Regions from separate parts of the Micromonospora sp. NPDC050397 genome, predicted to be linked through region 2. Evidence: riboswitches for the same ligand, from Rfam matches in the RefSeq annotation. Region 2 holds a riboswitch; each other region holds the start of a gene.
The links. A riboswitch is a leader RNA that binds a small molecule or an ion and turns the genes downstream of it on or off. The one in region 2 is predicted to bind cobalamin.
Positions count from the first base shown of each region.

Region 1: another riboswitch for cobalamin. It lies ahead of metE (5-methyltetrahydropteroyltriglutamate--homocysteine S-methyltransferase); the one in region 2 lies ahead of metE (5-methyltetrahydropteroyltriglutamate--homocysteine S-methyltransferase).
Region 3: another riboswitch for cobalamin. It lies ahead of bluB (5,6-dimethylbenzimidazole synthase); the one in region 2 lies ahead of metE (5-methyltetrahydropteroyltriglutamate--homocysteine S-methyltransferase).
Region 4: another riboswitch for cobalamin. It lies ahead of ACI2K4_RS01065 (ribonucleoside-diphosphate reductase subunit alpha); the one in region 2 lies ahead of metE (5-methyltetrahydropteroyltriglutamate--homocysteine S-methyltransferase).

Region 1 is NZ_JBJDPS010000001.1:265,937-273,682, forward strand. Features, by position in the region: gene ACI2K4_RS01050 (biotin carboxylase N-terminal domain-containing protein) at 1-3,695, shown strand, start outside; gene metE (5-methyltetrahydropteroyltriglutamate--homocysteine S-methyltransferase) at 3,769-6,033, opposite strand; cobalamin riboswitch at 6,150-6,366, opposite strand; gene ACI2K4_RS01060 (ribonucleotide-diphosphate reductase subunit beta) at 6,408-7,427, opposite strand; gene ACI2K4_RS01065 (ribonucleoside-diphosphate reductase subunit alpha) at 7,465-7,746, opposite strand, start outside.
Region 2 is NZ_JBJDPS010000013.1:7,551-15,296, reverse strand. Features, by position in the region: gene ACI2K4_RS29065 (prenyltransferase/squalene oxidase repeat-containing protein) at 39-1,481, shown strand; gene ACI2K4_RS29060 (glycine hydroxymethyltransferase) at 1,559-2,980, opposite strand; gene metE (5-methyltetrahydropteroyltriglutamate--homocysteine S-methyltransferase) at 3,032-5,272, opposite strand; cobalamin riboswitch at 5,385-5,596, opposite strand; gene ACI2K4_RS29050 (hypothetical protein) at 5,705-6,007, shown strand; gene ACI2K4_RS29045 (ribonucleotide-diphosphate reductase subunit beta) at 5,985-6,980, opposite strand; partial or broken gene ACI2K4_RS29040 (ribonucleoside-diphosphate reductase subunit alpha) at 7,034-7,746, opposite strand, start outside.
Region 3 is NZ_JBJDPS010000021.1:63,062-70,807, reverse strand. Features, by position in the region: gene ACI2K4_RS33735 (DUF397 domain-containing protein) at 1-144, shown strand, start outside; gene ACI2K4_RS33730 (methyltransferase domain-containing protein) at 422-1,264, shown strand; gene bluB (5,6-dimethylbenzimidazole synthase) at 1,298-1,915, opposite strand; cobalamin riboswitch at 2,024-2,224, opposite strand; gene ACI2K4_RS33720 (SRPBCC family protein) at 2,376-2,885, shown strand; gene ACI2K4_RS33715 (PQQ-binding-like beta-propeller repeat protein) at 2,939-4,198, shown strand; gene ACI2K4_RS33710 (hypothetical protein) at 4,222-5,211, opposite strand; gene ACI2K4_RS33705 (hypothetical protein) at 5,243-5,800, opposite strand; gene hisC (histidinol-phosphate transaminase) at 5,933-7,060, opposite strand; gene ACI2K4_RS33695 (RDD family protein) at 7,057-7,746, opposite strand, start outside.
Region 4 is NZ_JBJDPS010000001.1:274,701-282,446, forward strand. Features, by position in the region: gene ACI2K4_RS01065 (ribonucleoside-diphosphate reductase subunit alpha) at 1-1,082, opposite strand, end outside; cobalamin riboswitch at 1,221-1,455, opposite strand; gene ACI2K4_RS01070 (superoxide dismutase) at 1,587-2,201, shown strand; gene ACI2K4_RS01075 (superoxide dismutase) at 2,204-2,476, shown strand; gene ACI2K4_RS01080 (DUF5682 family protein) at 2,538-5,408, opposite strand; gene ACI2K4_RS01085 (AAA family ATPase) at 5,405-6,523, opposite strand; gene ACI2K4_RS01090 (VWA domain-containing protein) at 6,536-7,746, opposite strand, start outside.

The DNA.
Region 1 (7,746 bases), on a different contig from region 2:
TGGTGGCGACGCCGCTGTCGGTCGGGGACGAGGTCGCCGCGGGCGCCCCGATCCTGGTGCTGGAGAGCATGAAGATGGAGACGGTGCTGCGGGCGCCGTTCCGGGCCCGGGTGCGCGAGTGCCCGGTGTCGGTGGGCAGCCAGGTCGAGACCGGCGCGCCGCTGATGCGCCTGGAGCCCCTCGCCGACGAGGGTGCCGAGGAACAGACCGCGAACGCCGTCGAGACGGTCGAGATCGACCTGCCTGCCGAGCCGGCGCTGGTCTCGGCGACCGCGCGGGTCGAGCGCGGCCTGCACGACCTGCGCGGCATGCTGCTGGGCTTCGACGTCGACCCGCAGGACCGCAAACGCGTGCTCTCCGAGTACGTCGCCGCGCGGGCCGAACTCGGCGACCGGCCGCTCCCCGGCGAGCTGGACCTGCTGACGGTCTTCGCCGACCTGTCGGAGCTGAGCCGCAACAAGCCGGGCGGCGAGATCGAGGTCGAGCCGGGCAGCCCGGTGCACAGCCCGCGCGAGTACTTCCACAGCTACCTGCAAAGCCTCGACGTCGAACGCGCCGGGGTCACCGAGGCGTTCCAGGCCAAGCTGGAACGGGTGCTCGGGCACTACGGCATCACCGACCTGGACCGTACGCCGGAGCTCGAGTCGGCGGTCTTCCGGATCTTCCTGGCCCAACAGCGGATGTCGACCGACGTGGTGGTGGTGTCGGAACTGCTCCGTCAGTGGCTGGCCGGGGTGCCGCCGCTGGAGTCGATGAGCGAGCGCGCCGGGCTCACCCTGGAACACCTGGTCGAAGCCACCCAGGTGCGGTTCCCGGCGGTGTCGGACCTGGCCCGCGGTGTGGTGTTCCGCTGGTTCGCCCAGCCGCTGCTGCGCCGCAACCGCGCCAAGGTGTACGCCGCGATCCGCGACGACCTGCGTTACCTCGACCGCAACCCGGAGGCGCCGGACCGGGCCGAGCGGATCCAGACCATGGTGGCCAGCGCCGAGCCGCTGGTCCGGCTGATCGGCCAGCGGATCGGCCGGGCCGGGCGGGACCACGCCCCGCTGCTGGAGGTGCTGACCCGCCGCTACTACGGCAACCGTGGGTTGGCCGGGGTCACCACCCGGGAGACCGCCGGCTGCCGCTTCGTCACCGCCGAACACACCGGCTCCGGCGGGGTGGCCCGGGTGGTCACCACCGCCGTCGACATCGCCGCCCTGCCCGACGCCATCGGTGCCCTCGGTACGTTCGTCGGCGACGCCGAGCAGGGGATCGAAGCCGACGTCTACGTCACGTGGGAGGACCAACCGGACGCCGACGCGATGGCCGTACGACTCGGACAACTCCTCGCCGAGCACCCGCCGCCCGCCGCCGTACGCCGGATCACCACCACCGTCGCCGGCACCAGCGGCGCGGTGATGCACCACCACTTCACCTTCCGGCCCGACGGGGCCGGGCTCGTCGAGGACCGACTGATCCGGGGCCTGCACCCGCAGATCGCCCAGCGCCTGCAACTGGAGCGGCTGCGCGAGTTCGACCTCACCCGGCTGCCCTCCGCCGACGAGGAGATCTACCTGTTCAAGGCCGTCGCCCGGAGCAACCCGGCCGACGAGCGGCTGATCGCGATGGGCCAGGTCCGCGACCTGACGCCGCTGCGTGAGGCCGACGGCCGGCTGGTCGCGCTGCCGGCGGTGGAGGACGCGATCACGGCGGGCCTGGACGCGATCCGCAACATCCAGGCGCAGCGACCGCAGAACAAGCGGTTCGACACCAACCGCATCATGATGTACGTCTGGCCGTCGACCGAGCTGACCGTCGACGAGCTGAACATGCTGGTCCAACGCATCCTGCCGACCACCGCGGGGGCGGGGCTGGAGGAGGTCCAGTTCGTGGCCCGCCAGCGCACCGCCTCCGGCGAGCTGACCGAGGTCGCGGTCCGGATCACCCTCGACCCGGGCCACGGCGCGCACCTGCACGTCGGCGAGCCGTCGATGGAGCCGGTGCAGCCGTTGGACGACTACCGCCAGAAGGTGCTGCGCGCGGCCCGGCGCGGCAATGTCTACCCGTACGAGCTGACCGGGCTGCTCACCGGCCCCGACGGTGGCTTCACCGAGCACGACCTCGACGCCGACGGCGCGCTGGTGCCGGTCGACCGGCCGAAGGGGAAGAACTCGGCGGCGATCGTGGTCGGTGTGGTGACCACGCCGACCGCGCGGCACCCCGAGGGCATCACCCGGGTGGTGCTGCTCGGCGACCCGACCAAGGCGCTCGGCGCGCTGTCGGAGCCGGAGTGCGCCCGGGTGATCGCGGCGATCGACCTGGCCGAGCGGATGCGGGTCCCGCTGGAGTGGTTCGCGCTGTCGGCGGGCGCCCGGATCTCGATGTCCTCGGGCACCGAGAACATGGACTGGGTGGCCGCCGCGCTCAAGCGGATCGTCACGTTCACCCAGGACGGTGGCGAGATCAACATCGTGGTCGCGGGGATCACCGTCGGCGCCCAGCCGTACTGGAACGCCGAGGCCACGATGCTCATGCACACCAAGGGCATCCTGGTGATGACGCCGGACTCGGCGATGGTGCTCACCGGCAAGCAGTCGTTGGACTTCTCCGGCGGTGTCTCGGCCGAGGACAACTTCGGCATCGGCGGCTACGACCGGGTGATGGGCCCGAACGGCCAGGCGCAGTACTGGGCACCCCACCTGCCGGCCGCTCGCGACGTGCTGATGGCGCACTACGACCACACCTACGTCGTGCCGGGTGAGACGGCGCCCCGCAAGGCCGTCACGACCGACCCGGTCGGCCGGGACATCTCCGACTTCCCGCACACGGTCGCCGGCAGCGACTTCGGCACCGTCGGCCAGATCTTCTCCGCCGCGCACAACCCGGACCGCAAGAAGCCGTTCGACATCCGTACGGTGATGCGTGCCCTTTCCGACCAGGACCACCCGGTGCTGGAGCGTTGGGCGGGAATGGCCGACGCCGACACCTCGGCGGTCCAGGACGTGCACATCGGGGGCTGGCCGGTCTGCCTGATCGGGATCGAGTCGCGGCCGGTGCCCCGGCGCGGTTTCCCGCCCACCGACGGGCCGGACACCTACACCGCCGGCACCTTGTTCCCGCAGTCGTCGAAGAAGACCGCGCGGGCGATCAACTCGGCCTCGGGCAACCGCCCGCTGGTCGTGCTGGCGAACCTGTCCGGGTTCGACGGCTCGCCGGAGTCGATGCGCAAGCTCCAACTGGAGTACGGGGCCGAGATCGGCCGGGCGATCGTCAACTTCGACGGCCCGATCGTCTTCTGCGTGATCTCCCGCTACCACGGCGGCGCGTTTGTGGTCTTCTCCAAGGCGCTCAACCCGAACATGACCGTGCTGGCGCTGGAGGGCTCGTTCGCCTCGGTGCTCGGCGGCGCCCCGGCGGCGGCGGTGGTCTTCTCCGGCGAGGTGAACAACCGCACCGCGACCGACCCACGGGTGGTCGAGTTGCAGGCGAGCGTGCTCGCGGCCAGCGGCGCCGAGCGGGCGACGCGCAACGCCCAGCTCGCCGAGGTGCAGTCCGCCGTACGGGCGGAGAAGCTCGGCGAGGTCGCCGCCGAGTTCGACCGGGTGCACAGCATCCAGCGCGCGGTCGAGGTCGGCTCGGTGGACGCGATCGTCGGCGCGGCCGAGCTGCGGCCGCGCATCATCGAGGCGATCGAGCGCGGCCTGGGGCACTGACCGGACCGGCACCGGAGGACTGCTCCGTCGGTTCGGGTGGTTGGGGCGGCGGGGGTCGCCGCCCCAACCGGGCTCAGGCGAGCGTGAGCCGTATCTCGGCGGCGCCGGCCACGAGGTGACGCAGGGCCTGTTCGACCTCGGCGTACCCACGGGTCTTCAGCCCGCAGTCCGGGTTGACCCAGAGCCGGTCCGGCGGCACTGCGGCAACGGCGCGACGTAGCGCGTCGGTGACCTCGCTCTGTTCGGGTACGCGTGGCGAGTGGATGTCGTACACCCCGGGGCCGACCCCGCGGGCATATCCGGCGGCGTGCAGATCGTCGAGGATCTCCATCTTCGACCGGGACGCCTCGATGCTGGTGACGTCGGCGTCGAGAGCGTCGATCGCGGGCAGCACCTCGCCGAACTCGGAGTAGCACAGGTGGGTGTGGATCTGCGTGGCGTCGGCGACCCCGCTGGTGGCGAGCCGGAAGGCGGCGACCGCCCAGTCGAGGTACGCCCGCTGCTCGACCCGGCGCAGCGGCAGCCTCTCCCGCAGCGCGGGTTCGTCGACCTGGATCACCCGGATACCGGCCGCCTCCAGGTCACGGGCCTCGTCGCGCAGCGCGAGGGCGATCTGGTTGGCGGTGTCTGCCAGGGGTTGGTCGGTCCGGACGAACGACCATGCCAGGATCGTCACCGGTCCGGTGAGCATGCCCTTCACCGGTCGACTGGTCAGCGACTGAGCGTAGGTGGACCAGCCGACGGTCATCGGGCCGCTCCGGGCCACGTCGCCGTAGACGATCGGCGGCCGTACGCACCGCGAGCCGTACGACTGCACCCAGCCGTTGGCCGTGGCGGCGAACCCGTCGAGCTGTTCGCCGAAGTACTGCACCATGTCGTTGCGCTCCGGCTCGCCGTGCACCAGCACGTCCAGCCCGAGTCGTTCCTGTAGCGCGATGACGTGCGCGACCTCGGCCCGCATCCGTTCCGTGTAGCCGGCGTCGTCGAGTCGTCCGGCCCGGTGCGCCGCACGGGCCCGACGCAGTTCCGGGGTCTGCGGGAAGGACCCGATGGTCGTGGTGGGCAGCGCCGGCAGGTTCAGCCGGGACCGCTGCGCGGCGGCGCGCTGCGGGTACGGCCCGCGACGTACGTGTTCGGGGCGGAGCGCGTCGAGCCGGGCGCGAACGGCGTTGTCCCGCCAGGCCGCCGGTGCGGCGGGCACGGGCGCGGGGAGCGCCGCGACGCCGTCGCGCAGGGCCCGGCCGAGGGCGACCACCTCGTCCACCTTCTGCCGGGCGAACGCGAGCCGGGCGCGTAGGTCGTGGTCGAGGTCGGGTTCGGCGGCCAGGTCGACCGGCACGTGCAGCAGCGAACACGACGTGGACACCGCGACGTGGTCGGCCAGGCCGGTCAGCGCGGCACCGGTCGCGGTGGCGGCGCGCAGGTCGGTACGCCAGACGTTGCGACCGTCGACCAGCCCGGCGACGATCGTCCTGCCCCGCAGCGGACCGGCGGCGGCGAGCCGGGCGAGGTCGCCGGGCCCGGCGACCAGGTCGATGCCGACCGCTTCTACCGGCGTGTCGAGCAGGGCCGGCAGCGCGTCGCCGAGTTCACCGAAGTAGGACGCGACAAAGAGCTCCGGCCGGTGCTCCGTCGCGCCGAGCCGGCGGTACGCCGCACGCAGCGCGTCGATCTCGTCCGGGGTGCGGTCGGCGACGTACCCGGGCTCGTCGAGTTGGACCCAGGCGACCCCGGCGTCGGCGAGGGTGCCGAGGAGGTCGGCGTAGACCGCGACGAGATCGTCGAGCCGGTCGAACGGCCGGAACCCCTCCGGGGCGTCCTCGGTGGACTTGGCCAGCAGGAGGAACGTCGCCGGGCCGACCAGCACCGGTCGGGTCGGGACACCGAGCGCCTCGGCCTCGGCGTGTTCGCGTACCGATTTGTCCGGGCGGGCGGTGAAGACGGTGTCCGGGCCGATCTCCGGCACCAGGTAGTGGTAGTTGGTGTCGAACCACTTCGTCAGCTCCAGGGCCGGCTCCCGCGCCGTCCCCCGGGCCATGGCGAAGTAGGTGTCCAGGTCGTCGAGGTCGAGGCGACGGAAGCGGTCCGGCACCGCGTCGACCAGGACGCAGGTGTCGAGCATCTGGTCGTAGTAGGAGAACGTGTTGGACGGGACGGCGCCCAGACCGGCGTCACGCAGGGTGCGCCAGACGTCGGCGCGCAGGCCGGCGGCGGTCCGCTCCAGGGTGGCCGCGTCGGTCCGGCCGCCCCAGTAGGACTCGACGGCCTGCTTGAGCTCCCGGTGCGGACCGATACGGGGATAGCCGAGCACGGTGCTCAGCCCGAACGGTGTGGTCACGAGACGGGTGTCCTTCCCTCGAGGTCGGCCGACGGCCACCCGGGAGGACACGGCAGGGCACGGTACGACGACCGGCCTCGCCCTGGCCCTCCCGAGGGGCCGACGGCGGCGCACGCGGACGCGTACGCGGTGCGGGCAGGTCTTCGGACTCGCGGGCGCGACCGGTGCGACCCGGTCTCCTACTGGCCGTCGCTTCCCAGACGCGTACGCGTCCAGTGCGTATGACGGCGGTCGTTCCCACTCACCGCTGCGGGGCAGTCCCGGTTTTGCACCGGGTTCCCTCTTACGACGCCCCGCCGCGAAGCGGGGCGAACCAGCACTGTCGGCCATCGTACGGCGTCCGGTCGGTTCGCCCCACCCGCCACGGGTACGTGTCAGAAGTCGTCGTCGAAGCTGACCGTGCCGCTCACCCCGACCTGGTACGCCGACACCCGGCGCTCGAAGAAGTTCGACAGCTCCTGTACGTCCTGCAACTCCATGAACGCGAACGGGTTCTTCGACCCGTACAGCGGGGCGATGTCGAGTTGGGCGAGCCGCCGGTCGGCGACGTGTTGGAGGTATTCGCGCATGTCCGGCAGGGAGAGCCCGGAGACGCCCTGTTCGAGCAGGTCCTCGGCGAACTGCACCTCGCACTCGACCGCCTCGGCGAGCATGTCGCGTACCTGCTGGCGCATCTCGTCGTCGAACAGGTCGGGTTCCTGCTGGCGGACCGTGTCGACGACGTCGAAGGCGAACGCCATGTGCATCGACTCGTCGCGGAACACCCAGTTGGTGCCGGAGGCGAGCCCGTGCAGCAGTCCCCGGGAGCGCAGGAAGTAGACGTACGCGAACGCGCCGTAGAAGAAGAGCCCCTCGATGCAGGCGGCGAAGCAGATCAGGTTGAGCAGGAACGCCCGCCGGTCGTCGCGGCTCCTCAGCTCCCGCAGCTCGAAGACCGAGTCGATCCAGCGGAAGCAGAACTCGGCCTTGCGGCGGATCGACGGGATGCTCTCGATCGCGTCGAAGGCGGCGAACCGTTCGGCCTCGTCCGGCACGTAGGTGTCGAGCAGGTTCAGGTAGAACTGGACGTGCACCGCCTCCTCGAACAGTTGCCGGGACAGGTAGAGCCGGCCCTCCGGGGAGTTCACGTGCTGGTAGAGGTTGAGCACCAGATTGTTGGCGACGATGGTGTCACCGGTGGCGAAGAAGGCGACCAGCCGGCTGACCAGGTGCCGTTCGGCCGGGGTGAGCCGGGTCAGGTCGGCCAGGTCGGAGTGCAGGTCCACCTCCTCGACGGTCCAGGTGTTCTTGATCGCGTCCCGGAACCGGTCGAAGAAGTGCGGGTAACGCATCGGTCGCAGGGTCAGGTCCATGCCGGGGTCGAGCAACATCCCGGTCTTTTCCGTACGGGTCATCGGGTCGCCTTACCTTCCGTTGGTGGCCGGGATCGGGTTACTGGCACGCGTCGCACGACTCGGGGTTCTCCAGCGAGCAGGCGACCGCCTCGGGGTCGGCGACCGCGGGACGGTCGATCGCGACGGTGGCCTGCTGGATCCGGGTGGCGGGACGGGACCGCAGGTAGTACGTCGTCTTCAGACCCGACTTCCAGGCGTACAGGTACATCGAGGAGAGCTTGCCGATGCTCGGCGCGCTCATGAACAGGTTCAGCGACTGGCTCTGGTCGACAAAGGGGGAGCGGGCCGCCGCGAGGTCGATCAGCGCCCGCTGCGGGAG
Region 2 (7,746 bases):
GGGCGACTCGTCGGTTCCCGACCGAAGGAGTCCCACCCATGGACCGCACCGTCCCCGACCGAGCCGCAACCCGGCCGATCCGAACCCGCCGCACCGTCACCGCCGGGCTTGCCTGTGCGGCGATCGCCGTCCTGATCACCCCTACCACCGCCCATGCCACCTCCACCCCGGCACAGATCGCCACCTCGCGCACCAACGGCGTCGCCTACCTCAAGACGTTGCAGGCCGCCGACGGAAGCTTCGCCAGCAGCGGCCTGTCCAACGAGTGGGCCTTCAGCGCCTTCGCCGCCGCCGGTACGGCCGCCGTCGACATCGCCCCCGGAGACGACGTCACCAAGAACGCGCGGACGGTCTACCGCAACCAACTCTCCGCACCGTCCTGGCCCGGCGCCTCCCCGGTCGTCACCGACTACGAGCGAGCAGCGTTGAACGCGTACGCCGCCGGCATCGACCCGGCACGAGTATCGTCCGGTCAGAACCTGATCGCAAAGATCGCCTCCTACTGGCAGCCCAGCGCACCCGGTTACTACGGCCCACCCGCGAACTTCAACGGCACCGTCTTCGCCCTGCTCGCCCTCGCCGGCGGCAAGACCCAAGCCGGAGCGCCGCGGGTGCCGCAAAGCCTGCTCAACGCCTCGGTCACCGTCGTCCGCGCCAACCAGCACACCGACGGCGGCTGGAATTTCAGCCAGGCCGCCGGAAATCCGGCCCAACTCGCCGCGCCGAGTGACATCGACATGACCGGGGCGACCATGGCCGCGCTCTGCGCCAGCGGCGTCGCCAACACCGACAGCGCCGTCCAGGCCGGCAAGAACTTCCTCAAGAGCAAACTGATCAACGCCTCCGGCGCGTTCAACTCCATGTTCGGGGCCAACACCAACTCCAACGGCTGGGCCGTCTCCGGGCTCAACGCCTGCGGCATCCCCAGCCAGGGCATCGACTTCACCACCCCGGCCGGCAGGACACCCATCGACTTCCTGCGCGCGCAGCAGTTCACCCCGGGCGGCGGGTTCCGCTACCTGCCGTCCGACACCGCCCCACAGCCGTACGCGTCCATCGACGCCGTCCGTGCCATCTCCGGCGGCGGCTTCACCGCGACACCCCCGGTCCCGGTCACCGCCGGAGCGCCGCAATGGGTCGGCACCACCACCTTCACCAGCGGGCAGACCAGCACCCTGGCTCTGGTCATCGACACCGGCACCGGCAGCCCGAACGTCTGCTCGGTCAGCGTCACCCCGACCGGGTCCACCACCACCCTCGGCGCGGTACTCGACGCCGCCACCACCGCGGCCACCCCGACCGGCTGTGTCACCAGCCGGGCACCGACCTCCGGTACCGGAACCGTCACCTCGATCAACGGTGTCACCAACAGCGGCGCATCGACCTGGAAACTCAGCGTCGACGCGGGAGCGGCAGCTGCGGCTACCAGGGGGGCCACCATCAGCCTCGGTGACACCATCTCCCTGCGATACGGCAGCTAAACAGCATCTACCGTGTAGCCAGCACGGCGACCCGGGTGGCAGCCCTTTCTGAGAGGTGCCACCCGGGTCTGTCGTCCTCAGCCGAGGTCGACGCCGGGATAGAGCGGGAACGGGGCCAACAGATCCGCCGCCTGCTTGCTCACCTGGTCTGCCACGACGGGATCGATCTGGTACTTCGCCTTGGATCCTGCGCTCGGGGTGGTACTGCTCAGCACGGTGTGGATCAGATCGGCGATCTGATCCATCTCGGCGGCGCCGAGGCCCCGGCTGGTCAGGGCCGGGGTGCCGATACGGATGCCCGAGGTGTACCAGGCGCCGTTCGGGTCCTGAGGGATCGCGTTGCGGTTGGTGACCACACCACTGGCGAGCAGGGCCTGCTCGGCTTGGCGGCCGGTGAGGCCGAACGGGTGCACGTCGATCAGCACCAGGTGGTTGTCGGTGCCGCCGCTAACCAGTTGGATGCCGCGCCGTAGCAGCCCTTCGGCGAGGGCCTGACTGTTGGTGACGATCTGCTGGGCGTAGGTAGCGAACTCGGGCTGACGGGCCTCGGCGAAGGCGATCGCCTTCGCCGCCATGACATGGCTGAGCGGGCCGCCGAGCACCATCGGGCAGCCACGGTCGACCTGGTCGGCGAGTTCGGGCTGGGCGAGGACGGCACCGCCGCGCGGACCGCGGAGGCTCTTGTGCGTTGTCGTGGTGACGATGTGCGCGTGCTCGACGGGGTTGTAGTCGCCGGTGAAGACCTTTCCGGCTACCAGACCGGCGAAGTGCGCCATGTCGACCATGAGGGTCGCGCCGACCTCGTCGGCGATCTCGCGCATCGCCGCGAAGTCGACCTTGCGGGGGTACGCCGAGTAGCCGCCGACGATGATCAGCGGTTTGAACTCGCGGGCCGTTTCCCGCAGCGCCTGGTAGTCGATCCGCCCGCTGGACGGGTCGACGCCGTAGCTGCGCTGGTCGAACATTTTGCCGGAGATGTTGGGGCGGAAACCATGGGTGAGGTGGCCTCCGGCGTCGAGCGACATGCCGAGCATCCGCTGGTTGCCGAACGCGGCGCGCAGCTCGGCCCACTCGGCGCCGGTGAGGTCGTTGACCTGACGTTTTCCGAACTTCCTCAGGTGCGGGACCTCGACCCGGTCGGCCAGGATCGCCCAGTACGCGACCAGGTTGGCGTCGATGCCGGAGTGCGGCTGGACATACGCGTACGGCGCGCCGAACAGGGCCTTCGCGTGCTCGACCGCGACCGCCTCGACGGTGTCGACGTTCTGGCAGCCGGCGTAGAACCGGCGGCCGATGGCGCCCTCGGCGTACTTGTCGGACAGCCAGTTGCCCATCGCCAGCAGCACAGCCGGCGAGGCGTAGTTCTCGCTGGCGATTAGTTTCAGCGACTCGCGCTGGTCGCGCAGTTCGTTCACGATCGCGTCGGCGATCCGCGGCTCGACGGCGCGAACCGCCTCGATCGTGGAGCGGAAAGCAGTGGATTCGACGTTCAATGTCACTCCCGGGTCAAGCCGGGCGGGTCCGCTTCGAACCCGCCCGGCAAGGTGTTGTCAGTTTCCGCGCACCTCGGCGGCGGCCGCGACCAGGTGCCGCAGTGATGCCTCGACCTCGGAATAGCCGCGGGTCTTCAGACCGCAGTCAGGGTTGACCCAGAGTCGGCGGGCCGGGACGGCCGCGACGGCGCCGCGTAGCGCCTCGACCACCTCGTCGTGGGTCGGTACCCGGGGCGAGTGGATGTCCCACACGCCGGGTCCGACACCCCGGCGGTAGCCGATCGCGGCGAGGTCGTCGAGGACCTCCATCTTCGAGCGGGACGCCTCGATGCTGGTCACGTCCGCGTCCAGGGCGTCGATCGCGGTGATCACCTCACCGAACTCGGAGTAGCACAGGTGGGTGTGGATCTGGGTGTCGTCGGCGACCCCGCTGGTCGCCAGGCGGAACGCGCCCACCGCCCAGTCCAGGTAGGCCCTCTGATCAGCCTTACGCAGGGGCAGGGTTTCGCGTAGGGCTGGTTCGTCGACCTGGATGACCTTGATTCCGGCGGTCTCCAGGTCGTGGCACTCGTCGCGCAGGGCGAGTGCAACCTGATCTGCGGTGTCACCTCGGGGCTGGTCGACGCGGACGAATGACCAGGCGAGGATGGTGACGGGGCCGGTGAGCATGCCCTTGACCGGCCTGCTGGTCAATGACTGGGCGTAGGTGGACCATGCGACGGTCATCGGTGACCTGCGGGCCACGTCGCCGTAGATGATCGGCGGACGTACGCAGCGGGAGCCGTAGGACTGCACCCAGCCGTGATGGGTGGCGGCGAACCCGTCGAGTTGCTCGCCGAAGTACTGGACCATGTCGTTGCGCTCCGGCTCGCCGTGCACCAGCACGTCCAGCCCCAGCTCCTCCTGTAGCCGGATGACGTGCTCGACCTCGGCACGCATCCGCTCGGTGTAGCCAGCGTCGTCGAGAGTGCCGGCGCGCACTGCCGCGCGGGCCTTGCGCAGCTCGGCGGTCTGCGGGAAGGAGCCGATCGTGGTGGTCGGCAGCTCCGGCAGCCCCAGACGTTCCTGCTGGCTGGCGGCCCGGTCGGCGTAGTCGCCACGCTGCCGGTCCCCGGAGCCGAGCGCGGCGAGCCGCGCCCGCACGCCGTCGTGCCGCCACGCATCGGGGGCGGGTGGCAACGGTGCGGGCAGGTGCGCGGTGCCGTCGCGCAGCGCCCGTCCGAGCAGCACAACCTCGTCCACCTTCTGCCTGGCGAACGCGAGCCGCTCGTACAGGCGCGCGCCGAGGTGGGTCTCGACGGACAGGTCGACCGGAACATGCAGCAGCGAACAGGACGTGGACACCGCGACGTGGTCGGCCAGCCCGGCGACCGTCGCCCCGGCGGCGACGGCGGCACGCAGGTCCGTACGCCAGATGTTGTGGCCGTCGACCAGGCCGGCGACGATGGTCTTGCCACGCAGCGGACCGGCGGCGGCGAGCCGGTTGAGGTTATCCGGCCCGGCGACCAGGTCCAGACCGACCGCCTCGACCGGGGTTTTCAGTAGGGCAGGCAGGGCGTCGCCGAGCTCGCCGAAGTAGGTCGCGACAAAGATCTGCGGCCGGTGTTCGACTTCGCCGAGCCGGACGTAGGCACGGCGCAGGGCGTCGATCTCCTCCGGGCTGCGGTCGGCGACGTAGGCGGGCTCGTCCAACTGCACCCACGCCACACCCGCCTCGGCCAGCGCACCGAGGATTCCAACGTACGCCTCGACCAGGTCGTCGAGGCGGGCGAACGGATCGTCGCCCTTGGCCAGCAGCAGGAAGGTGGCCGGCCCGACCAGCACCGGGCGGGTCTTGATGCCCAGGTCAGCGGCTTCGGCGTACTCACGTAGCGCCTTTGCGGGGTTCGCGACAAAGGCGATGTCCGGCCCGATTTCCGGGACCAGGTAGTGGTAGTTGGTGTCGAACCACTTGGTCAGTTCGAGGGCCGGCTCGGCGTCGACCCCTCGGGCCATGGCGAAATAGGTGTCCAGCTCGGAGAGGCCGAGCCGGGCGAACCGGTCGGGGATCGCTCCGACGGCGACAGCGGTGTCGAGCACCTGGTCGTAGTAGGAGAAGGTGTTCGACGGGATCGAGTCGAGCCGGGCGTCGCGCAGTGTCCGCCAGACCTCGGCGCGGAGGGTGGTGGCGGTGTTTGCCAGGCTGTCGGCGTCGATGGTGCCGGCCCAGTATGCCTCGACGGCCTTCTTCAGCTCGCGGTTGGCACCGATGCGGGGATAGCCGAGCACGGTGCTTTGACCGAATGCGGTGGTGCTCACGGGGGGTCCTTCCCTCGAAGCGTCCGGCGGACACGGGAGGGGGAAGACAGGGTACGGCCACGTACCATCTCTCCGCCCTAGCCCTCCCGAGAGGCCGCTGGCGGCGCACACCGGCGGTGTGCGCAGCGCTGGCAGGTCTTCGGACTCGTGGGCATGACACAAGGTCGCCTACTGGCCGTCGCTTCCCAGACCTTACGGTCCAGTGCTTTGATGACGGCGGTCGTTCCCACTCACCGCTGCGGGGCAGTCCCGGTCTCACACCGGGTTCCCTCTTACGACGCCTTACCCTGACGGGTCGGGCGAACCAGCACCGCTCGCCATCGTACGGGGCGCGGGGCGGTTTACGGGCCAGGGTGTCCGAGGCGCGAGACGGTGTCTCAGCGTTGCGTGATTGACTTGACCTCCGATGTCCACCGCAGCGGAGGATGCCGCATGGGCCGCAAAATCGACCGCCGTACTGTGATCGTCGATGGCCGCGAGATGGTCGCGATAGCGCCTGCGGACTTCGAACGCCTGGACGCCTCCCGCCGGCAGGTGGGCGCGCGGGTCGCGCGCGTCGTGCGGTTACGCCAGGAGTTGCACGACGCTCATGCCCGCATCACGCGAGTCCGGGCCATCCTCACGGACGCTCAACCCGCCGAGTGCGTTTGTGATCGTCTCGCTGCTGTCCTGGGCGACGAGAGCGCCCAGGACAGCAGTCTGACTCACCCGATCAGAAGTCGTCGTCGAAGCTGACCGAGCCGCTCACCCCGACCTGGTAGGCCGACACCCGCCGCTCGAAGAAGTTTGACAGTTCCTGGACGTCCTGCAATTCCATGAACGCGAACGGGTTCTTGCTGCCGTACATCGGGTCGATGTTGAGCACGGCCAGGCGTCGGTCGGCGACGTGTTGCAGGTACTCCCGCATGTCTGTCAGCGACATCCCGGAAATGCCCTGTTCGAGCAGGTCGGCGGCGAACTGGACCTCGCATTCGACGGCCTCGGCCAGCATGTCCCTGACCTGCTGTTCCATGTCGGCGTCGAACAGGTCAGGCTCCTCGGCCCGCACGGTGTCGACGACGTCGAAAGCGAACGCCATGTGCATCGACTCGTCGCGGAACACCCAGTTGGTGCCGGAGGCGAGCCCGTGCAGCAGACCCCGGGAACGCAGGAAGTACACGTAGGCGAAGGCGCCGTAGAAGAACAGTCCCTCGATGCAGGCGGCGAAGCAGATCAGGTTGAGCAGGAACGCGCGCCGGTCCTCGCGGCTCCTCAGCTCCCTCAGTTCGAAAATGGAGTCGATCCACTTGAAGCAGAACTCGGCCTTGCGGGCGATCGACGGGATGTTTTCCACCGCCGCGAACGCGGCGAACCGTTCCTTCTCGTCCGGGACATACGTGTCGAGGAGGTTCAAATAGAACTGGACGTGCACGGCCTCCTCGAACAGTTGCCGGGACAGGTAGAGCCGGCCTTCCGGGGAGTTGACGTGCTGGTAGAGGTTGAGCACCAGATTGTTCGCGACAATGGTGTCGCCGGTGGCGAAAAGCGCTACCAGCCGGGACACCAGGTGCTGCTCGGCGGGGGAGAGCTTGGTCAGGTCGGCGAGGTCGGAGCCGAGGTCGACCTCCTCGACGGTCCAGGTGTTCTTGATGGCGTCCCGGAACCGGTCGAAGAACTGCGGGTAGCGCATCGGCCGCAGGGTTAGGTCCATGCCGGGATCGAGCAGCATGTGCCGCTCAACGGTGCTGGTGTTGTCGCTGGTGCGGAGTTCGGGAATGGCGGTCACTGGCAGGCCTCGCAGCTTTCGGGGTTTTCCAGGGAACAGGCCAGCGCCTCGTCGTCGGCCACCGCGACGATCGGCTTGACCGCCGAGGTGACGGCGACGGTGGCCTGCTGGATGCGGGTCGCGGGACGCGAGCGCAGGTAGTAGGTGGTTTTCAGCCCGGACTTCCAGGCGTGCAGGTACATGGAGGAAAGCTTGCCGATGGTCGGTGCGCCGATGAACAGGTTCAGCGACTGTGACTGGTCGATGAACGGGGCCCGGGCCGCGGCCAGGTCGATCAGCGCACGCTGCGGCAGCTCCCACGCGGTGCGGAACAGCTCCCGTACGTCGGCGGGCAGCTCAGCGATGCCCTGCACGGACCCCTCCGCCCGCTTGATCTGGTCGCGGATCGGCGCCGTCCACAGCCCCCGTGCCTTCAGCTCCCGGACCAGATAGGTGTTGATCTGGAGGAACTCGCCGGACATCGTCTCGCGCTTGAACAGGTTCGACACCTGCGGTTCGATGCACTCGTAGCAGCCGGCGATCGAGGCGATCGTCGCGGTCGGTGCGATCGCGACCAGCAGCGAGTTCCGCAGACCGTGGGTGGCGATCACCGCGCGCAGCGCGGCCCACCGTTCGACCTGGGCGGGCTCCGCACCCCACAGGTCGGGGTGCAGCTCGCCGCGGGCGGCACGGGTTTCGGCGTACGAGGGGTGCGGGCCGAACCGCTCGG
Region 3 (7,746 bases), on a different contig from region 2:
TGGTGCGTCGAGGTGGCCGACAACCTGGCCGGCGTGGTCGGGGTGCGTGACTCGAAGGACGTCACGGGACCGGTGCTCTCGTTCAGCCCGACCGACTGGTCCGCGTTCATCGGCGCGGCACGGGCCGGCTCCTTCGACGGCTGATTCAGACAACTCCATTCGCGTTTCCCGGGCGGCCCCGTCCAGCGATGACAGGTCGGGGCCGCCTCGCCAGGTCCGGCACCGGTTGCCGCCGGTCGTTGCCGGTCGGTCGCCGCGAGCCACGCACGGATCGGTGCGAAATTCACCCCCGTGACGCTTTTCTCGGCCGCCCGCTCACCGTTGCGGATGACCAGGCAAAACGATGCTTGCCGACCGGTGTGACGCAGGCAACGCGGGGATGGCTGTCGCGACGACCCGTCGGCAGAGCAGCCTTACCGACGTGACGGACGAAATCGCAGGTACCACATCCTTCAGTGACGTCGACGGGGCCGGGAACGAGCTCCAGACGAGCATGGTCGACTACCTCGAACGCATCGCCGCCTATCCGTCCATCCGGCAGGTGCGCGAGGTGGCCCGTGCCGCGCTGGACGCCTGGCCGGGTCAGCGACTGCTCGACGCGGGGGCCGGGGCGGGCGAGGTGGCCCGCGAACTCGCGAGGCTGGTCGGACCGGAGGGCGAGGTGGTCGCGGTCGACCGGTCGGAGTTCTTCGTGACGGCGGCGACCAGGCGGCACGACGGCAGCCGGGTCGAGTACCTCGTCGGAGACGTCACCGCGCTCGACCTGGCCGACGAGAGCTTCGACGGCGTACGGAGCGAGCGGGTGATGCAGCACCTCGCCGAGCCCGACCGCGCGGTGGCGGAGCTGGTACGCGTGCTGCGCCCCGGCGGACGACTGTGTCTGATCGACACGGACTGGGAGAGTCTTCTGCTGGACGGGATAGCGCCCGAGCTGATCGAGCGCATCCGGGGGAAGTTCTTCCAGTACGTCGCCACCCCCGAACAGCCGGACAAGTTCCGGATGGGCCGTACGCTGCGCCGCAGGCTGCTGGCGGCCGGACTCGACGAGGTGCGCGCCGAACCGATCACTGTCGCGGTGACCGACTTCGCGGAGGCCAACGCCATCGCCCCGATCTTCGACCGGGACGCGATCCGCAGGCTCGGGGCGGATCCGGCGCTGCTCGGCGCGGAATGGTTCGAAGCCGTCGACGCCTCGGTCGCCCGGGGTGACTTCCTCCTCGCGATCACGATTTGGGTGGTCAGCGGGGTCAAGCCGCTCGGTTGACGGCGCTACCCGGCCTCCGCGTCGAGAACCGGGTCAGCGGGCGGTCCACCGGTCGTGGTGGACCGCCTCGGAGAGTGGCCGTCGCCGACGCCAGCCGTGCCGCTCCAGGTCGGGGACCTGTTCGAGGTGGCTGACCGGGCCGAGGCAGAGCCAGGCCACCGGGCGGACCGTCGCCGGGATGCCCAGCAGGTCCCGCAGGAACTCCTCCCGGTAGAACGAGACCCAGCCGAGGCCGAGTCGCTCGGCGGTCGCGGCCAGCCAGAGGTTCTGGATCGCCAGGCAGACCGAGTAGAGGCCGGCGTCGGCGATCGAGTGACGCCCGAGCACCGCCGGGCCACCCCGCTCCGGGTCGTACGTGACCACCACCGACAGCGTCGACTCACGTACGCCGTCGATCTTGATCCGGGCGAACCGTGCCGCGGCCTCGCCGTCGAGGGTGGCCGCGAAACTCTCGCGCTCCCGCTCGACGTGCCGGTGGAACCGCTGACGCAGGTCGGGGTCGCGAACGAGGAGGAAATCCCAGGGCTGGGAGAGTCCGACGCTCGGCGCGGCGTGTGCCGCGGCCAGCACCCGGTGCAGCACCTCGTTCGGGATCGGGGCGCCGGTGAACTCGGCGCGCACGTCCCGACGGCGGTGGATGACCTGGTACAGCGCGGCGGCAAGATCCGTCCCGCCGATCGGGTCGGGTTCGGTTACCGGCACGGGTTGGGTGACGGGTTCGGTGTCCAAGGCAGGCTCCCGCTGCGCTCGTGCCCCGAAACGGGGCTCGTGACGCGAGGCCGGTCTTCGGACTCCCGGATCAGCGCTGGTCACCCGCCTTCCCAGCCCTCGTGGGCCAGTGGCCGCGTCTCGTACGCGTGGGTGGCAGCTCCCCGGTCACCGCGGCGGGCCCGTGCCGGATTCGCACCGGCTTCCCGATTCTCCCCGCGACCGCGGGGCACCTCGCAACGTTTGTGCCACCCGGGACCATAGCGGAGTCGTTCGCCCCGGCGTCACCGAGCCGTTCGCGACGTCACCCGCGTCACCTTCTTGTCGCCGCTCGCCGATCTTTGCGCTGGTCGGGCGCTCTCGCCCGTACGGTGGGTGTTCGGGGAAGGGCTCGGGGGGTGCGATGGCGACGGTGGCGGTGACCCGACTGGTGGAGGCGTCGGCCGACGAGTTGTGGCGGGTCTTCACCGACCTTCCGGGCCGAGACGGCTGGCTCTCCACCGTCACCGGGATCGAGGTGCTGACCCCGGGACCGGTCCGGCCCGGCACGACCTGGCGGGAGGGGCACCGGCTACCGGACGGGACCGGGCTGGTCGAGGAGTTCCGGGTGGAGGAGATGGTCGCGCCGCACCGGTTGACGGTCACCTCCGCCGGAGCGGGCGTCGACTACCGGACCGCGTACAGCTTCACGCCGGTCGACGGTCGGCGATGTCGGCGGGGCGGCTGGACGGCGGTCAGCGTGGTGCAGGAGGGCGTGGTCACCACGCCGTCCGGGCGGCTGATCGCGCTGCTCTTCGGCGGGCTGGCGGCCCGTACGGTCGAGAACGTGCTCCGCCGCGACCTGGCCGATCTCGCCGCCGCCGTCGGGGTGACCGGGCCGGGCCGTCGGGGTGACCCCGCCGCTGCCGCCTGACCTGCCAGGCGCCGGCCCGGACCGGATGGATAGGGTGCCGGCGGAGGTGCTGGATGCGATCCCGGAGCGGGGGAGTGGCTCGGCGTCGGCCGATCGTCGTCGCGATCGCGGCGTTGCTGGCCGTCGCGGCAGTCGCCGTGGTCGTCCACCGGGTGCTCGCCCCGGCGGAGGTGCTCACCACCGCCCGTACCGGATATCCGGCCCCGGTCAACGCGGCGACCGGTGTGGTCGGCACGCTCGCCTCCGCCCCGCTGATCGTGGACGGCCGGCTGCGGGTCTACGCCACCACCCGCCAGGTCCGCGCCGACCTGCCGGTGGACGCCCGGACCCGGCGTACGCCGTACTGGTCGTACCGGCGGTGGCCGGCCGAACTGATCGGCGTCGTGGCCAGCGGCACCACCGTGGTCAGCCGCTGGTCGGACGGGAACCTGGTCGCTCTCGACGCGCGTACGGGCCGGATCGTGTGGCGGGTCGACGGTCCACCGCCCGGACACGGGTACAACGGACGACGCACCGGAGCCAGCACCAACTACACCCCCGCCGGTCTCATCCCGGCGACCGGTCGGAGCGGCCGGGCGGTGCTGGTGGTGATCGGCGGCTCGGGAGTGCGTGGTCTGGACCTGGCCGACGGGCGGGAGCTGTGGCGGGTCGGCATCGACGGCTCCTGCCGGGCCGGCGCGCTCACCACCAGCGGCGGGCAGCTCGTCACCGTCGACGCCTGCGCGGCCCCGCAGGTGGCCGAGTTCCACGACGTGGAGTCCGGCGAGTTGGTCGACCGGTGGCGTCCGGAGGACGCCGGCCCGGAGCTGGGGCTGGCCCCGCTCGGCTGCGGCAACGGCGGGTCGAACTGTCCGGCGATGCGGACCAGCAGCGCCGGGACCACCCGTGGCTGGCTGGTGGATCGGGACGAGCCGGTGCCGGTGCCGGTGCTGGACCCGACCGAGGCGGTGCTCGACGGGGACGTGGCGCTGACCCCGAGCGGTCGCGAACTGGTGGCCCGCTCGGTCCGCGACGGCAGCGAACTCTGGCGCCGGACCGGGCGTGAGCCGGCCCGGATCGTCGCCGTCCAGTCCGGCCGGGTGCACCTGCTCACCGACGCGCACGAGCTGGTCACGCTGAATTCGATGACCGGGGCGGAGCGGTCGAGTTTCCCGCTGACCGCCGGGGACGAGGTCGTCGCGTGGCGGCCCGGCTTCGCGTACGCGGCGGACGGCTTCGTCGCGGTGGAACGGCTCGCTTCGGCCGCCCCGCCGGACGCGGACGACCAGCAGTTCTACGGCGCCGCCCAGCCGGTCATCCTCGCCGCGACCTGAGTTTTCGGGCGGTTACCGGAAGGTCACCCAGCCACCGTGGACCGGTTCCGCCGGGAACGACGCCTCGACAGTGCCAGCACGAGCACCACGATCATCGTGATCGCCAGTGCTCCGGCAGTCAGCAGCCAGGGCGATTCCAACCGGCTCAGGGGCGAGCCCGGTTGCCCTGGCCGTCCCGGGTCCGGGAAGGTGATCCGGGTGGTGGCGGTTTCCCTCACCAGACCACTTTCCAACTCCACCGCTATCTGCCAGGGGCCGTTGGGCAACTCGCGGGGAAGAACCGCGACCACCGTGCCGGACTCGCCCGGTGCCAGGGTGGTGCCTTCGAGTACGTCGAACGGCCCGGCTCTCATGCCAGCCGGCCCGTCGGAGAGGGCCACCGAGCCGGCCAGGTCGAGCGCACGCTCGCCGGTGTTGCGTACCGCGACCCGCACCGAGGGCACGCCGAGGGTGTCGCGGCTCGGGATCATGTCGCCGATCGTGAAACTGGACGGCGGCTCGCCGCCAATGCCGATGTTGAGATAGGTCCGCACGCCAACTCTGTGGATCTTGTTGACGTTGGCGGAAGGGTCGGTCGCCGAGGCGACGGAGGCCCAGATGACCGCGTACCGTTCGCCCCTCGACGCCCTCGGCGGCACGGTGATGGTCGTCCGGAAACGTGCCGACTCCCTGGGCGCGAGATCCACCGACGCGCGGTCGAGCGAGATCCACGAGGCCAGCTCGTTGGAGGCCCGCCCCTCGCCGAACTGGAACCGGGTACCCGTGATCGTCGCCGCAGCCGGATAGAGCTCGATCTTCTGCGGCTGGTCGGTCTTGTTCGCCACCAACATCTGTCGTTTGACAATGGCGCCGGGCGGCAAATGATCGACGATGTAGCGGAGTGCGCGGGGGTCCTTGGAGCGCTCGGTCGGCGCCTCAAGCAACTGAATGCCGATGCTTCCCGGATCGGGCTCCGGCTCTGCCTCGCCGCCCCGGGCGGGTTGGCCCGGCACGGCGAGGCAGAGCAGCGCCACAATGGCGCAGAGGGCCGATCGGCCGCAGCGGCTACGCCACCGAATGTGTCACCGTTCCGGTGTACGTGCCCGCCACGTTGGCCAGCGGGACGTTGACCTCAAGGGTCGGGTTCCAGGTGGCGGTGTTGTTTCCGGTGCCGCCCGTGTGGGTGAACGCGGTCAACGGAGTGGTGTCATCGAGCGGTGCGGCGGCAGCCGCGTTGACCTGGCCAGGTGTGAACGTTCCGTTACCGGTGGTCGCGGTTGCTGGCCCAGACCAGTAGTCAACCTGTGAGGCAAGAACGGTCTCGGTCGGCGTCGCGGTGCCGGTGGTGAAGTCGGTCGACGTCACCGTCGCCTCCCAGGACGCGTCGTCGCTCGCTCGGGAGTCGTCGACCGTGACCGGCCCGATCTGCCCCTCGATCACGGTGCCGGCGTCTCCGGTGCCCAGATCGGCGGTGGCTGGAGCGGTGATGTCGAGCGTCCCCGCGAGGATCTCGAAGGTCACCTCCGTGTCATCGGTCGGGGCGGCCGTCGCCGGCATAGCTGTGAAGGCGACCGCTGCGGCCGCCGCAGCAGCCCCCAGCGTGAGAATTCTGGCAATACGCACGAGTTGTCCCCCATGGTTTCGAAGTGGCTGACAGGGCTGCAATGCCTCAGTGCTGGCAGTACAGGCCCGCTTCGAAAACTAGGGCAGTATGGCCACGTTCACGGCGAAAAGCGGCAAATAGGCTCGATCCGGTTAGTTGAACAAGAGGGCGGTCTCCGCGACGGCGAGGAACGCGTCGTTCTCGGCCGCCGTACCGATGGTGACCCGTACGCCCTCGCCGGGGAAGGGGCGGACGATCACGCCCCGGGACTCGCAGACCCGGCCGAACTGGACCGCCCGGTCGACCCCGCCGGGTAGCGTCGGCAGCGGCAGCCAGACGAAGTTCGCCTGGCTGGTCGGCACCTCGGGCAGCAGCTTGCGCAGGGCCTCGGTGACCCGATCGCGTTCGGCCACCACCAGTGCGCAGCGGCGACGTACCTCCTCGGCCTGGGTCAGCGCGGCGAGTGCGCCGGCCTGCGCCACGACACTGCTGGAGAACGGGGTGACCACCTTGCGTACCGCCGTGGCCACCTCCGGCTGCGCGACCAGGAAGCCGATCCGCAGGCCCGCCAGGCCCCACGCCTTGGAGAGGGTACGCAGCACCACCACGTTCGGCCGGTCGCCGTACGCGGTGAGCCCGTCCGGTACCTCAGCGTCGGTGACAAACTCCCGGTACGCCTCGTCGAGCACCACCAGCACGTCGTCCGGGACGGTGTCCAGGAAACGGTCCAACTCGGCCCGGCGCACACTGGTGCCGGTCGGGTTGTTCGGGTTGCAGACGAAGATCAGCCGAGTCCGGTCGGTCACCGCGTCGGCCATCGCCGTCAGGTCGTGCCCGTGGCCGGCGGTGTTCGGCACCCGTACGCTGGTCGCCCCGCTGGTCGCGGTGATGATCGGGTACGCCTCGAACGAGCGCCAGGAGTAGACCACCTCGTCGCCGGGCAGGGTGGTGACCCGGGTCAGGTGTTCGGCGAGCGCGACCGAGCCGCAGCCGGTGGCGATCCGGTCCGCCGCGACGCCGTACTGCTCGGCCAGTGCCTCGCGGAGCGCGACCGCGGCCAGGTCCGGGTAGCGGTGCGCCCCGGCGGCGGCCTCGGCGACCGCCTCCACCACGCCGGGCAGCGGCCCGAACGGCACCTCGTTGCTGGCCAGCTTGATCGCCTCGGTCATGCCGAGTTCGCGGGCCAGGTCGGCGGGGCTGCGTCCGGGTACGTAGTTCGGCAGGGCGGCCAGATCGGCTCGGGTGAGCCGACTGGGCTGGCTGCGGTCGCGGCCGGTCATGTCGTGGGACCTCCTGGAGTGTCGGAACGGTCGGCCGCGGGTGCGGACGCGGCGGTGGCCAACCGGTCGAGCCGTACCACGACGGTCTGCGCGCGCTTGTCGTGCAACGCCTGCCGGAGCGGTCGGTCGAAGAGCGCGAAGGCACAGTCGATGAGCTGTAGCAGGAAGCCGATGCCGCAGCAGTACCAGAAGAAGGTCGGCAGACCGAGGGTGTTCCAGCGCCGGGCGGCGCGGCCGAAGCCCAGGTGCTCGTTCTCGCCGAGCGCGACCACCTTGAGGCGGAGCACCCGCTTGCCGACGGTCTGTCCGGTGTTCGCCATCGCCGGCACCTCGTAGGCGAACCAGAGCGCGGCGGCGATCAGCAGGATGACCAGGAGCAGCCAGTCGGCCTGCGCGCTGACCGGCGGCAGCCCGTCGGTGGACGAGTCCCCGGCCATCGAGCGGCGCAGGATCTCCCGGTAGACCGGGCCGATCTCCTCCACGTACTGCCAGACGAACCAGCCGTTGACCAGGACGTTGAGCAGCAGCACCAGGCCGATGTCGATCAACCGGGCGCCGATCCGGGCGCCGAGCGGCGCCAACGCCCTGCCGTGCGGCCGAGGTTCCGGCGCCGGGAACGGGTACGGTGGGTAGCCCCAGACCGGCGGGACCGGTCCGGTCGGTGGCTGACCGGGGGAGGCCGACCC
Region 4 (7,746 bases), on a different contig from region 2:
GTGCCGTCGGCCTCGACCCGCCGCATGAACTCGTCCGGGATCCAGTTCGCCAGGTTCAGGTTGTGCGTACGCCGCGCGTCCTCGCCGGTGTTGTCCCGCAGTTCGAGGAACTCCTCGATGTCCGGGTGCCACGGCTCCAGGTAGACGCAGGCCGCCCCCTTGCGCCGGCCGCCCTGATTGACCGCGGCGACGCTCGCGTCCAGCGTGCGCAGCCACGGCACGATACCGTTCGACAACCCGTTGGTGCCCCGGATCAACGCACCCCGCGAGCGCACCCGGGACCACGCGATCCCGATCCCGCCGGCGAACTTCGACAGCTTCGCCACCTGGGCGTACCGGTCGTAGATCGAGTCGAGTTCGTCGCGGGGCGAGTCGACCAGGAAGCAGGAGGACATCTGGGTGTGCGCGGTGCCGGAGTTGAACAGCGTCGGGGAACTCGGCAGGTACGCGAGCGTCGACATCAGCCGGTAGAACCCGATCGCCTCGCCGGGGGTGTGGGACAGGCCGCAGGCGACCCGCAGCAGCCAGTACTGCGGTGTCTCCACCACCAGCCGGCTGGTCGGGTGCCGCAGCAGGTACCGGTCGTGCACCGTACGCAGCCCGAAGTACTCGAACCGCAGGTCGGCCGTGGGGTCGACGGCGTCGTCGAGCTTGCGGGCGTTGACGGCGACAAAGCGCGCCGTCTGGTCGCCGACCAGTCCGAGTTCGTGGCCGAGTCGGATCGCCTGGCTGAACGACGCGATGCCCTGCCCGCGTACCTCCTTGTCGACGTAACCGGCCAGGAGCCGGGCCGCGAGTCGGGAGTACTGGGGCTCCTCGCCGATCATCTCGGCGGCGGTCTGGATCGACAACCGGTCCAGTTCGGCCGTTGTCGCCCCGTCGTAGAGGCCGCTGATCGTCCGGGTCGCGACCCGCAGCGGGTCGATGTCGTCCAGGTCGCCCGCCCAGCGTTCCACCGCCCGGACGATCTTGTTGACGTCGACCGGTTCGAACGCGCCGTTGCGCTTGCGTACCCGCATCTGGGTACGCCGCTGCCCCGGTGCGGACGTGTCGCCGTCCGTCGCCCGCTCGCCCGCAGCCAGCTCTGTGACCGTCACCTGTCGCTCCTCGTGCTCGTGTCGACGAGGTCCGGAACGCGCGCAGGCGGGCGGAGACGCACGCCCTGGCGTACGTCGCAGCCGTCGACCGTCCCACGCGGTCTCGGACCGCCGCGCGCGGTTGTCCGGCGCGGCGCGGCTGGCAGGTCTTCGGACTCGTGGGCGTGGCCACGGACCAGCCGTGACCCCCTACTGGCCGTCGCTTCCCAGGGCTTCCGGCCGGGCCGGTTGTCTCCCAGTGCTTCGTGACGGCGGTCGTTCCCACTTACCGCTGCGGGGCAGTCCCGGATTCGCGCCGGGTTCCCTCTTGCCTCGGCCGGGGTGGATGCCCGGCCGAACCAGTCGCGTCACGAACTATATATGGGGGAGGTCCGGTTGTTGAACACCACATGTCGTGCCGGCGTGTTGGCGTCGGAGAAGGTGATCCTGACGGTCGAGCCTTGTTGCACTATGTTGGCAACAGCGATTCTTATGCGAGAGGACGTACCGATGGCCGTGTACACCCTGCCCGACATGCCCTACGACTACGGCGCGCTCGAACCGGCGATGTCCGGGGAGATCCTGGAGTTGCACCACAGCAAGCACCACGCGGCGTACGTCAAGGGCGCCAACGACGGGCTCGACCGGCTCGCCGAGGCGAGGGAGAAGGGCGACTACAACACCCTGGTCGGGCTGGAGAAGACGTACGCGTTCAACCTCTCCGGTCACGTCCTGCACTCGATCTTCTGGAACAACCTGTCGCCGGACGGTGGCGACCGCCCGGAGGGCGAGTTGGCGGCGGCGATCGACGAGCACTTCGGCTCGTTCGAAGGTTTTGCCGGTCAGCTCTCGGCGGCGACAAAGGGTGTGCAGGGTTCGGGTTGGGGAGTGCTGGCGTGGGAGCCGCTGGGCCAGCGGTTGATCGTGGAGCAGGTCTACGACCATCACGGCAACGTTGGTCAGGGTTCGACCCCGGTGCTGGTGTTCGACGCGTGGGAGCACGCGTACTACCTGCAGTACCGCAACGTGCGTCCGGACTACGTGGACCGGCTGTGGAACCTGGTGAACTGGACCGACGTGACCAGCCGGTTCGACGCCGCCCGCGCCACCAAGCCCAAGATCTGAGCGTGGTGGACCACCCCACCCCGGCCGCCGCCGAGGCCGTGCAGCGGGCCGCCGGAGTTGTCGCGGCCCGGCACCGGGGCGACCTCGACGGCGCCGAGGCACTGCTCGCCGCGTTTCCCAGCGAGCAGGCCAAGACGCTCGGGTTCTACCTGCTCGCGGAGCTGGCTCTCGGCCTGGTCCGGGCGCAGAGCGGGCAGAGCATGGACGACCTGGTCCAGGAACTCTCCCTGCACCTGGCGACCGCGTCGGACCAGCCACCGCCCGCCCCGGACTGACCAGCCGGGCGACAACCGTTCCGCCGGGCTCGGCCCGGCGGAACGGTTGCTCCCCCGACGGTCAGAGCCGCGCCGCGAGTGCCACGGCGGTCTCCGGATAACGCGCGAGCAGCTCCGGCAACTCCGTCCCGAAGGGTGTGGCGGCCGGAGCCGCGGACGACCGCCAGCCGTCGTCGCAACCGAGCAGCCCGGCCACCGCGTCACAGGACTCCGGGTGCCCGGCCAGCAGTCGCGCCACCGGTCCGGTGTCGCCCGGGCCCGACCCGGCGGAGCCCGTACCGTCGGCGCCGGACCCGGCCGCCGGGCGACCGGCGCTCGCCGTGCCCGCCCCGGACCAGGGCGGCGTCCAGGCGTCGAGCGCCGCGAGCCCGGCCGGGAAGGTCCGGCCCGCCTCGCGGACGAGCCGGGGCACCTGGTCGCCGGCCTCCGCGCGCAGCGTGGTGATCAGGGTCGGCAGCCACGGCAGCAGCACCGGGTCGGGCAGCCGTCCGAACGCCTTCGACAGCACCTCCACCACAAACGGCGCCAGGGTCGGCACGGGTTCGAGCGCCTGGGCGAAGCCGATCAGGTACCGCGGGAAGGTGGGTATGACCAGCGGGTTCTCCAGCAGGCCGGTGGTCCGTTCGCGCAACTGGGCCAGGGAGAGCGACCCCAGTTGAAAGCGGGCCGCCCAGAGCAGGGCGACCTTGGCCGGCGCCTCGGGATGGGACTGGGCGACCGCGATCTCCAACTGGGCCCGGTCGCAGCCGAGCGACAGGGCCAGGCTCTCGATGCTGAACAGGAACCCGAGCATCGCCGCGACCTGGCGTACCCCGGTCTCCTCGGCCACGAACGCGGTCGGCAGCAGGGTGCAGTAGTGCGCGTACCCGGTGGAGCCGAAGTTCTCGCACCAGGCGGGCAGACCGTCCGGGGTGGAGCGGTAGTAGGTGAGCAGCCGGCGAATCCGGGTCAGTACCTCGGGCGCGTCGTCCGACGTACGTTCGCCGCTGAGCAACTGCACCGCGCGGGCGCCGAGTTCGTCGGTGAACCGAGGGTTGCGCAGGTACAGCAGTGAGTCCTCGACCGCCCGCAGCGCCATCGCCGCGGTGGCCTGCGGGGCCCACACGCCGCGCCGCAGCCGCTGCTCCAGCACCTGCTCGACGGTGACGCCCTCGTAGCCGAGCTCGATCAGCGCGCGCTGGTCGCGGCCGATCGCCAGGTCCCAGCTCTCCTGGATCGACGCGCCACCGAGCCGCCGCTCGCCCATCACCGGCCGCACGGTCTGCTCGGGCAGCAGCGCACGCAGCACCCAGAGCAGGTCCGAGGCGGGCCGCAGTTCCGGCCGGGCGGTGAGGTCGAGCAGCGCCCGCTGCACGGTGCGGCGCTCCAGCGGGAGGCCGAGCGGGGCCAGCCGGTCGTAGACGTCGCGCGCCAGCGGTGGCAGCGCGTCGTACCCGACCCGGCCGATCCGGTCGCCGCCCATCAGGATCTCGCAGAGCCGGCGTACGTCCCGCCGGCCCGGCACCACGTCCTTCTCGATGCAGGTCACGGCCGCGTCGGCGAAGTCGTACGGGGTGGGCCGGGCCCGGTTACGCATCCCGGCGAGCAGGATCGAGGTCTCGAAGACGGCGATCGCGTCCGCCGTGCTCGCCAGGTAGCCGTTGCGCCGGGCCAGCCGCACGATGTCGACGGACCAGCCCAGCAGTTCGTCCTCGTCCAGTCCGTCGGGAACGGGTGGGCGGGACAGGAATCCCGAGAGCTGGTCCGCGACGGTCGGCGCGGCCGGGCCGGTTCCGGTGCGCGCCGCGCCGGCCGGCTTACGGGTACGGGCCGGACGCCCGCCGTCCTGCTGCCCGGCCAGACGGTACGTCTTCACCCCGGCCCGCGTCACCGCGCGGGAGAAGGTCGTGGCGGCGATGGAGACACTGCCGGAGGCGAGCCCGAACTGGGCCTCGATGGCGGAGTGGCTGGACGGCACGAGGCCGTACAGCCAGGCGGTGCCGGTCCGTGGGGTGATCTCGAACGGCACCGTGGAGGCGGAGCCGAACTGCTCGACCCGGCTGGCGGCGTGGAAGGCGCCGCAGACGTACAGGCAGTCGGATCGGTCGACACCCGACGCCGCCAGGTGCTCGCGCATCCGGGTCCACATGTAACGCTCGCGGTCCTCGTCCCGGTCCAGCCGTGCCGCCTCGCCGGGGCGCAGCCGGCGGAACAGGCTGCCGACCAGCACCATCACCTGCCGGTAGGTGTCGTAGTCGGCGTTCACCAACGGCTGCTCGACGTACTGGTCCCACCACTCGGACCAGTGCCGTACCCGGCCGTGGTGCAGCAGGTGCTCCTCCAACTCGCGGAAGCCGGGACGCAGGTCGCCGATCTCGATGCCGACCGCGTCACCGTGCAGGTCGACCTCCTCGTCGTGCGCCGACGGATCGGCGCCGGGCGACCCCGGCTCGTCGTCGGTCCCGGTGCCGGGCCGGTGCCCGTCGCGCGGCTGCCACTGGAAGACGTGGTCGGTGGAACGGTCGACCAGCACCAGCTCGACCCCGGGCGTCTCCAACGCGTACGCGATCGCCTGGTACTCGGCGGACGCCTCGGTGACCGGCGCGACCACGCTGAGCGGACCCCACTCCTTCGGGTGCCCGTCCAACTCGCTCGCGAACGCCTGTAGCGCCACCGGCAGTTGGCAGTTGCGCAGCTCGGTGAGGAGCGGTTGGAAATCCTCGCACAGCTCCAGGTAGATCACTTTCGGCTGCTTCTCGCGCAGCCGGCGCACCATCGCCAGCGCCGAGGAGGGCGAGTGGTGGCAGACCGGGAAGATCTCGAGTTCCTCCCCGAGTGCCCGGTCGACGTCGTCGACCAGGCCGGCGAGGATCTCGGCCAGGGCGTCGGGGCCGTCGGCGAAGGCGCGCGCCGCGTCCTGGAGCTGCTCCCGCAGCGTCCCGACGACGGTCATGACAGCGTCACGATGGTCTGCCGGCCGCCTTCCAGGAACGCGGTCCACTCGCCGCCGGCCTCCTTGCTGCGCGGCTCGACCACCCCGTGCAGGTACTTGTTCAGGATGGCGAGATCCTCCGGGCTGCGCCGGGCCAGGGACCCGACCAGGGAACCGGCCAGGGTCTCCGCGCGCAGGGTGCGGTCGCCGAAGAAGTTGCTGTGCAGGATCGCGTCCTCCAGCACGCCGATCTGTTCGGCGGTGGACAGGGCCGACTCCAACTTCTCGTCGTCGCTGGTCGCGGCGGCCGCCGCGGTACGCAGGTCGGCGAACGACTGGAGCAGGATGTCGAGCAGCGTCGGCGGTACGTCCAGCTCGATCCGGTGCCGTCGGAGCAGCTCGGTGGTGCGGAACCGGACGATCTCCGCCTCGCTGCGCTTGTTCGTGACCACCGGGATACGAACGAAGTTGAACCGCCGCTTGAGCGCCGAGGAGAGGTCGTTGACTCCCCGGTCCCGGCTGTTCGCGGTCGCGATGACCGAGAAACCCGGACGGGCGAAGACGATGTTGTCGTCGTCCAGCTCCGGGATGGAGACGTACTTCTCGGACAGGATCGAGATCAGCGCGTCCTGCACCTCGCTGGTGGAGCGGGTCAGCTCCTCGAACCGGCCGATGACGCCCCGCTCCATCGCGGTCATGATCGGGGAGGGGATCATCGACGCCCGGGACTGTCCCTTGGCGATCACCATCGAGACGTTCCACGAGTACTTGATGTGGTCCTCGGTGGTGCCGGCGGTGCCCTGCACCACCAGGGTCGAGTTGCGGCAGATCGCCGCCGCGAGCAGCTCGGCCAGCCAGCTCTTGCCGGTGCCCGGGTCGCCGATCAGCAGCAGGCCACGGTCGGAGGCGAGGGTGACGATGCTGCGCTCGACGAAGCTGCGGTCGCCGAACCACTTCTGCGAGATCTCGCGGTCGAGGCCGTCGGCGCGTTCCGAGCCCAGGACGAACAGCCGCACCATCCGAGGGCTGAGCCGCCAGGAGTACGGCTTGGGGCCGTCGTCGATCGACTCCAGCCAGTCGAGCTCCTCGGCGAACTTGACCTCGGCCGGGGCGCGCAGCAGGTCAGGGGTGGTCATTTTCGCGGTCTCCTAGGTGAGGAAGTTCTTGAGTTCGAAGACGAGCTTGCGGATGTGGCCGGAGATCACCGGTGTGCCGAGGTCCTTGAACCGCTGCCGGAACCAGGGGTTCACCTCCGCGCGCCCGCTGCTGTTGACCGAGCCGACGGGGATCAGCTTCACGCCGCTGCGGTGCACCGCCTCCAGCCCGTCGAAGAGCGGTTGGGACCGGCCGAACTCGTAGAAGTCCGAGATCCAGACCAGTACGGTGTTGCGCGGGTCAACGATCTTGGGGCGGGCCATCGCCAGCGCGACCGGCCCGTCGTTCCCGCCGCCGAGCTTGGTACGCAGCAGCACCTCGAACGGGTCGTGCACCCAGGGCGTCAGGTCGATCGCCCGGGTGTCGAAGGCGATGAGCTGCACCTCCACCCGGGGCAACCCGGCGAAGATCGAGGCGAGGATGGTGCAGTTGACCATCGAGTCGACCATCGACCCCGACTGGTCCACCACCACGATCATCCGGGCCGGGGTGGTACGCCGGGCGGTGTGCCGGTAGAAGAGCCGGTCGACGTAGAGCCGCCCGTCCTCCGGGTTCCAGTTCGGCAGGTTCTTCCAGATGGTGCGGTCCAGGTCGATGTTGCGGAACACCCGCTTCGGCGGGACCGACCGGTCCACGGTGCCGACGCTCGTCTGCTCGACCTGCGTACGCAGCACCTCGGCGACCTCGTCGACGTACCGGCGGATCAGCGCCTTGGCGTTGGCCAACGCCACCCCGGAGAGGTTGTGCTTGTCCCGCAGCAACTGCTCGACCAGCGACATGCTGGGCGTGAGCTTGCTGGCCAGCGCCGGGTCGGCCAGCACCTCACGCAGGCGCATCCGGCGGACCAGGTCACCCTCCAGGTTGGCCAGCACGCCGGAGAGCCCCGTGCCGCCCGGTCGGCCGCGTAGCTGACCCGGTTCGTGCCCCAGGCCCTGCTCCAGCCAGCCCGCGTCGGACTGCCAGCGGGCGAGCTGCCCGGCGCTCACACTGCCGCTGCCCGTACCGAAGACGTTGAGCAGCAGCTTCGAGGCGAGGGCCGCGCGGCGTACCTCCGGTGGCCCGACCGGTTCGTCGCCCGTCTCCTCCTCGGGTGCCATCACCCCGACCAGCTCGGCGGCCAGCTCCGGGTGGCGCTGCACCACGCTGTCGACCGAGACGGACGGGTCCAGCAGGGCGGTGGGCAGGCCGAGGTCGTCGACGACGG